Tistrella bauzanensis: one gene and its partner. The protein of the gene in region 1 interacts with the protein of each later gene in a pairwise test. Links are inferred from orthologs where the notes say so. Each region holds a gene or a part of one and is shown in the gene's direction. Other genes may lie near its edges.

Evidence for each region.
Region 2: the proteins of IEW15_RS23205 (region 1) and IEW15_RS19900 interact in binary tests that used the Escherichia coli proteins (3 or more experiments, as listed by UniProt). The link is inferred for Tistrella bauzanensis from one-to-one orthologs.

What each region holds. Positions count from the first base shown.
Region 1 is NZ_BMDZ01000096.1:148-3,662, forward strand. What follows is about bases 585-3,515. They hold IEW15_RS23205 (P-II family nitrogen regulator), read left to right. Parts: upstream 585-1,846; coding sequence 1,847-2,185; downstream 2,186-3,515. Other genes in these bases: IEW15_RS23200 (aminotransferase), read right to left, coding at 585-1,414; IEW15_RS23210 (hypothetical protein), read right to left, coding at 2,194-2,370; glnA (type I glutamate--ammonia ligase), read left to right, coding at 2,548-3,515. In the rest of the region: more of IEW15_RS23200, read right to left, coding at 209-584. UniProt on the Escherichia coli protein: P-II indirectly controls the transcription of the glutamine synthetase gene (glnA). P-II prevents NR-II-catalyzed conversion of NR-I to NR-I-phosphate, the transcriptional activator of GlnA. When P-II is uridylylated to P-II-UMP, these events are reversed.
Region 2 is NZ_BMDZ01000060.1:28,182-31,607, reverse strand. It holds IEW15_RS19900 ([protein-PII] uridylyltransferase), read left to right. Parts: upstream 1-376; coding sequence 377-3,226; downstream 3,227-3,426. Other genes in the region: murJ (murein biosynthesis integral membrane protein MurJ), read left to right, coding at 3,293-3,426; IEW15_RS19905 (hypothetical protein), read left to right, coding at 73-273.

The sequences.
Region 1 (3,515 bases):
GAACCCTGGCAGGGCCGCGCCGTCTGCATCATACCGTCTCCGGTTCAGTCCGTCCGCATCATGGTGACCCATGAGGGGGAATGGGGCGAGTGATGGGAATTGAACCCACGGCCTCCAGAGCCACAATCTGGCGCTCTAACCAACTGAGCTACACCCGCCACCGAAGTGCCGCTTCTCTAATATGCCGCGGCCCTGCCGGTCAAGGGCTTTATGCGCCGACAGCCGCAGTTTGCACATCGGCGCGGGTGAAGCCACCGGCGGCAAAGAACCGCTCCAGACGGCCAACGGCCTCTTCCAGCACGCTTTCCCGCTTGCAGAAGCAGAAGCGGACGAAGTTGCGGATATCGCCCGCCTGATAGAAGGCACTGAACGGCAGGCAGGTGACGCCGGCCTCGATCGTCAGTCGGCGGCTGAACTCGGCATCGTCCATCTCGCCGACCAGCGGCCGGATATCGGCGCCGATGAAATAGGTGCCGTCCGCCTTCAGCACATCGAAGCCCACCCGGCGCAGGCCATCGGACAGAAGATCGCGCTTGGCGGCCAGGCCGGCGGCCAGATCGTCGAAATAGCTGCGATCCATCGACAGCCCGTGCGCCACCGCCTGCTGCAGGTTCGGCGGCGTGGTGAAGGTGAGAAACTGGTGTGCCCGACCGAGCGCCGCCGCGATCGGCGCATCCGCCACCAGATAGCCGACCTTCCAGCCGGTCAGCGAAAAGGTCTTGCCGGCCGAGCCAATGCGGACTGTGCGCTCCCGCATCCCCGGCAGGGTCATCAGCGGCGTGTGCCGGCGGCCGTCGAACACCAGATGCTCATGCACCTCGTCGCAGACCGCGATCGCGTCATGCGCCTTCACAAGATCGGCGATGAAGGCCAGATCGTCATCGCTGAACACCTTGCCGGTCGGATTCATCGGCGAATTCATCACCAGCATACGGGTCTTGGGGCCGAATGCCGCCGCCAGCGCCGCGCGCGGCAGATCCCATAACGGCGGCTCCACCCGCACCAGCCGCGGCACAGCGCCAGCCAGCTGAACGATCGGCAGATAGCTGTCATAAAGCGGCTCGATCAGCACCACCTCGTCGCCGGGATTGAGCAGGCCCAGCAGGGCGGCGGCCAACGCCTCGGTGGCCCCCGAGGTGATGATCACCTCGCGCATCGGATCGACATCCATGCCATAGAAGCGGCGGTCATGGGCCGCCACCGCACGGCGCAGCTCCGGAATACCGGCCATCGGCGGGTATTGGTTATAGCCGTTCATCAATCCCTCGGCCGCGATGCGGCGGACCTCTTCCGGCCCCTCCCAATCGGGGAAGCCCTGCCCCAGATTGACGGCGCCGTGTTCCTGCGCCAACGCGCTCATCACGGTGAAGATGGTTGTGCCATAGCCTGAGAGGATCTGATTGGCGAACTGCACGGTGTTTTCCTGCTGAAGCCCGAACCCGATATATTTCAATCGCCGGTTGGATTGACGAAAGCCTGAAGTCGCAGGATCGCAGAAGCCACCGGGGGCGACAAGGGCGCTGCACAGATGCTGGCACCCCTGCCTGTGATTTAGGCAGTCTGTGCCTGTCTTTTAGCCACCAATCCTGCTAGTCTCGGCCTGCATTCAGGGCATTTGAGGCATTGTCCATGATGTACCAGAGACTTGGACAAACTGGCACGCTCCGTGCAAACGATTGTCGGTGTGGGTGGTGCGCGCCACCTGCCGGTGACGGCACGGCGCGACCGCGCGCAACCGACACCCCCGCCCCGGACCTTGACGCCCGGTTCATGACGACGCGATCATGACCACGGCCGGCCCGGTTGTTCCGGCCCATGCGCGCGACTGACGAGAGTAGCCGCCGAGATGAAGAAAATCGAAGCCATCATCAAGCCGTTCAAGCTCGACGAGGTGAAGGAGGCGCTGCACGAGATCGGCCTTCAGGGCATGACCGTGACCGAGGCCAAGGGCTTCGGGCGCCAGAAGGGTCACACCGAGCTGTACCGTGGCGCCGAATATGTCGTCGATTTTCTCCCGAAGGTGAAGATCGAGATCGTGGTCGGCGATGCGCAGGTCGAGCGGGCGATCGAGGCCATCCAGCAGGCTGCCCATACCGGCCGGATCGGCGACGGCAAGATCTTTGTCACCCCGGTCGAGGATGCGATCCGCATCCGCACGGGTGAGCGCGGCAACGACGCGCTCTGACCCCCGCGTCACCTGACGGCCGGGCCAGCTTCCGCCATCACCGTCGCGGATGAAGCCATCACCGTCGCGGATGAAGCCATCACCGTCGCGGATGAAGCCATCACCGTCGCGGATGAAGCCATCACCGTCGCGGATGAAGCCATCACCGTCGCGGATGAAGCCATCACCGTCGCGGATGAAGCCATCACCGTCGNATTTACCTGCACCGCAGACAAACGGTGCCCTATGCTTGAGTTCTCGGCCTGCCCCCGCAGACGCCTGACGGCGGGCCGAACGGTTGGTGTGTCCTTGTGCCGTCTCGTTTCAGAGAGTGCCCGGGACCACCGCAGTCCAGCCAAGCCATGCAACAGGCAGGATAGAAAATGTCGGACGCGAAGACTGTCCTTGAACAGATCAAAGAAAACGAAATCAAGTTTGTCGATTTCCGTTTCACCGACCCGCGCGGTAAGTGGCAGCACACCACTTATTATGCCGAGGCGGTGGACGAGGGCACCTTCGCCGACGGCGTGATGTTCGACGGTTCGTCGATCTCGGGCTGGAAGGCGATCAACGAGTCGGACATGATCCTGATGCCCGACTGCTCGACCGTGTTCATCGACCCCTTTGCAGCACAGCCGACCCTGGTCGTGACCTGCGACGTGCTGGAGCCGTCGACCGGCCAGGGCTATGATCGCGATCCGCGCTCGACCGCGCTGCGTGCCGAAGCCTATCTGAAGTATACCGGCGTGGGCGACACCGCCTATTTCGGTCCCGAACTGGAGTTCTTCCTGTTCGACGATGTCCGCTTCAAGGTCGGCATGTTCGGCGCCTCTTACGAGGTCGACGAGCTGGAGCTGCCCTCGAACAGCGGCCGCAGCTATGACGAGGGCAATACCGGCCATCGTCCGAAGGTCAAGGGCGGCTATTTCCCGGTGCCGCCGGTGGACAGCGCAGCCGACATTCGTGGCGAGATGCTGGAGCAGCTGAAGGCCGTGGGCATGACCCCGGTGCTGCACCATCATGAGGTCGCCCCCGCACAGCACGAGCTGGGCACGGGCTTCGGCACTCTGACGGCAACCGCCGATGGCGTGCAGAAGTACAAGTATGTGGTCCACAACGTCGCCCATGCCTTCGGCAAGACCGTGACCTTCATGCCGAAGCCGGTCTCGGGCGACAACGGCTCGGGCATGCACACCCACCAGTCGATCTGGCGGGATGGCAAGCCCCTCTTCGCCGGGTCGGGCTATGCCGACCTGTCGGAAATGTGCCTCTATTACATCGGCGGCATCATCAAGCATGCGAAGGCGCTGAATGCCTTCACCAACCCGTCGACCAACAGCTACAAGCGCCT
Region 2 (3,426 bases), on another replicon or contig:
TTACGCTATTGTTGTATATATAGCGTCAATTATGTGTAAAATTAAAATGAGCGGCGAAGGATGCGAGGCGCGATGTTCCGGTTCCAGGCAGAGGCGGCCGTGGCCCGTTCAGGGTCCGATGATGATCTGCGCCGGCGGCTTCTGGCGGCGGTGCTGGGGCTGGCGATCCTGGTCGCGGCCTTTGCCGGTGGCATGCTGGCCGGCCGGGGTGACGCGCCGGACCGGGGCGGGCTTGCTGATGTGGCGGCAGAGCTTGTGGCGGCAGGGGGCTGACGACGTCTCGCATCATGCCCATGTTGTGGGGTAGTCTGGACCGGTTCCGGTGTTTCCCCCGACCGCCGGCCCGTGCACCCCAAAGCCCGAGGCCTCGTTCCTGATGACCGCGATCCGCAACAAGCGCCAGATCATTCACCGGCGTGCCCTGATGGCCGAGATCGAGCGGCAGGTCGCAGAGACCCGCCGGCCGGTGGACGGCCTGCGCCGCGAGATCCTGGCCTTGTTGAAGGACCATCTGGCCCGCGGCCGCGCCGAGATCCGCCGCCGGTTCGACGAGGGGGCCGACGGCGCCCATGTCGTGCGCGAGAACTGCTATCTGGTCGACCAGATCGTGCGCACCCTGTTCGAGCTGGCCTATATCCATGTCTATCCGGTGGCCAACCCGACATCGGCCGACCGGCTGTGTCTGGTGGCGATCGGCGGCTATGGGCGTGGCGAGCTGGCGCCGCATTCCGACGTCGATCTGCTGTTCCTGATGCCCTATAAGCAGACCCCGCGCGGCGAGCAGGTGGCGGAATACATTCTGTATCTGCTGTGGGATCTGGGGCTGAAGGTGGGCCATGCCGTGCGGTCGGTGGATGATTGCATCGCCCGCGCCCGCGCCGACATGACCATCCGCACCAGCCTGCTGGAAAGCCGGCAACTGTGTGGCGAGATGGTGCTGTACGAGGATCTGCGCCGGCGGTTCGCCGCCGATATCATGGTCGGCACCGCCAGCGAGTTCATCGACGCCAAGCTGGGCGAGCGCGACGAACGCCACCGCCGCATGGGCGACAGCCGTTATGTGCTGGAGCCCAATGTGAAAGAGGGCAAGGGGGGCTTGCGTGACCTCCACACCCTGTTCTGGATCGCCAAATACACCTATCGGGTCCAGAACCTGTCGGACCTCGTGGAGCAGAAGGTCTTCACCGCCGGTGAATATCGCCGTTTCGCCAAGGCCCAGAACTTCCTGTGGACCGTGCGCTGCCATCTGCATTTCCTGGCCGGCCGGCCCGAGGACCGCCTGACCTTCGATGTCCAGACCGAGATCGGCCGGCTGATGGGCTATGCCGACCGGCCGGGCGCGCGCGGCGTCGAGCGGTTCATGAAGCATTACTATCTGGTCGCCAAGGACGTGGGCGACCTGACCCGCATCCTGTGTGCGGCGCTGGAAAGCGCCAATCAGCGCCAGCCCAAGATCCGCCTGCCCAGCATCCTGATGCGCCGTGAAATCGACGGCTTCCGGATCGAGGGTGGCCGGCTGACCCTGGCCAACCGTCATGAACTGGCCGAGCAGCCGATCCGCATGCTGCGGCTGTTCCGGGTGGCGCAGAGCCGCGAGATGGATGTGCATCCGCAGATCCTGCGCTGGATCACCCAGAACCTGAAATATATCGACGACGACGTCCGCGCCGATCCGGCGGCCAATCAGGTGTTCCTCGACATCCTGACCTCGCCCAAGGATCCGGAAGCGACCCTGCGCCATATGAACGAGGCCGGCGTGTTCGGCCGCTTCGTCCCCGATTTCGGCCGGGTGGTCGCCCAGACCCAGCACGACATGTATCACGTCTATACGGTCGACGAGCACACCATCCGGGCGATCGGCATCCTGTCGGGCATCGAGAAGGGTGCCTTCGGCGAGGATCTGCCGCTGGCCACCCGCATCGTTCACGACGTGCTGTCGCGGCGGGTGCTGTATATGGCGGTTCTGCTGCACGACATCGCCAAGGGCCGGGGCGGCGACCATTCGGTGCTGGGTGAAGAGGTGGCGCGCAAGCTGTGCCCGCGCGTCGGCCTGACCCCTGAGGAAACCGAAACCGTGGCCTGGCTGGTGCGCTGGCACCTGCTGATGAGTGCCGTGGCTTTCAAGCGCGACATCGAAGACCCCAAGACCGTGCTCGATTTCGCCGATCAGGTGCAGTCGATCGAGCGTCTGCGGCTGCTGACCGTGCTGACCGTGGCCGATATCCGCGCGGTCGGGCCCAATGTCTGGAACGGCTGGAAGGGAACGTTGATCCGCGAGCTGTATTATCGCGCGGCGGAACGGCTGTCGGGCGGCCATGTCGAGGGACTGAACCGGGCCGGCCGGATCGCCGCCGTGCAGGACAGGCTGCGCGAGCGGCTGGCCGACTGGGCCGAGCCCGCCTTCCGTGCCCATGTCGAGCGGATGCCCGGCTCCTATTGGCTGGCCCATGACGCCGAGGTGCTGGAACGCCATGCCCGGCTGGTGGCGCGGGCCGACCGCCAGGGGCCGGCGCCGCTGGTGATCGATGTCGCCCCTGATCAGTTCCGCTCGGTGGCGGCGATCACGGTGTATGCCCCCGACCATCACGGGCTGTTCGCCGGCGTCGCCGGCGCCATGGCGCTGGCTGGCGGCAACATCGTCGACGCCCGCATCGTCACCACCACCGATGGTATGGCGCTGGACACCTTCTGGGTGCAGGACGCCGACCGCAGCGCCTATGACGACGCGGTGCGGGTGGCGCGGATGCGCGATCTGGTGGGGCGCACGCTGTCGGGCGAGTTGCGCCCCGCCAAGGCGCTGGCCGAACGCCGCGACGGGCCGAAGCGCACCGACGTGTTCCAGGTGACGCCACGGGTGTTGATCGACAACCGTGCCAGCAACACCCAGACGGTCATCGAGGTCACCGCCCGCGACCGGTCGGGTCTGCTGTTCGCCATCACCCGCGTGCTGTCGGATCTGGCGCTGACCATTTCGTCGGCCCATGTCGCGACCTATGGCGAGCGGGCGGTCGACACCTTCTATGTCAAGGATGTCTTCGGGCTGAAGATCACCCATCAGGGCAAACTGGCGCGGATCCGCGAGGATCTGCTGGCCGCGCTGGACGCGGCCGGACCGGTGATCGAAAGCGATGGCAGCCTGCGAAGCTCGCTGATCAACGGTGCGCGCGACGACGAGGAGAGCGCGCGCGGCGATGCGGGTGGCGCGCACGGCGAAGCCGCTGAATGAGCCATCGACCGGGCCGCTGCGGATGACGCTTTCCGCGCGACCCGGTTTCGGATACACCCGCCATCCATGAGCCTGATCCGCGCCGCGGCCACTGTGGGTGGCCTGACCATGATGTCGCGCGTGCTGGGATTTGCACGCGATGTTCTCGTTGCCGGCCTGCTGGGGGCGGGCGCGTCGGCGGACGCGTTCTTCGTGGCCCA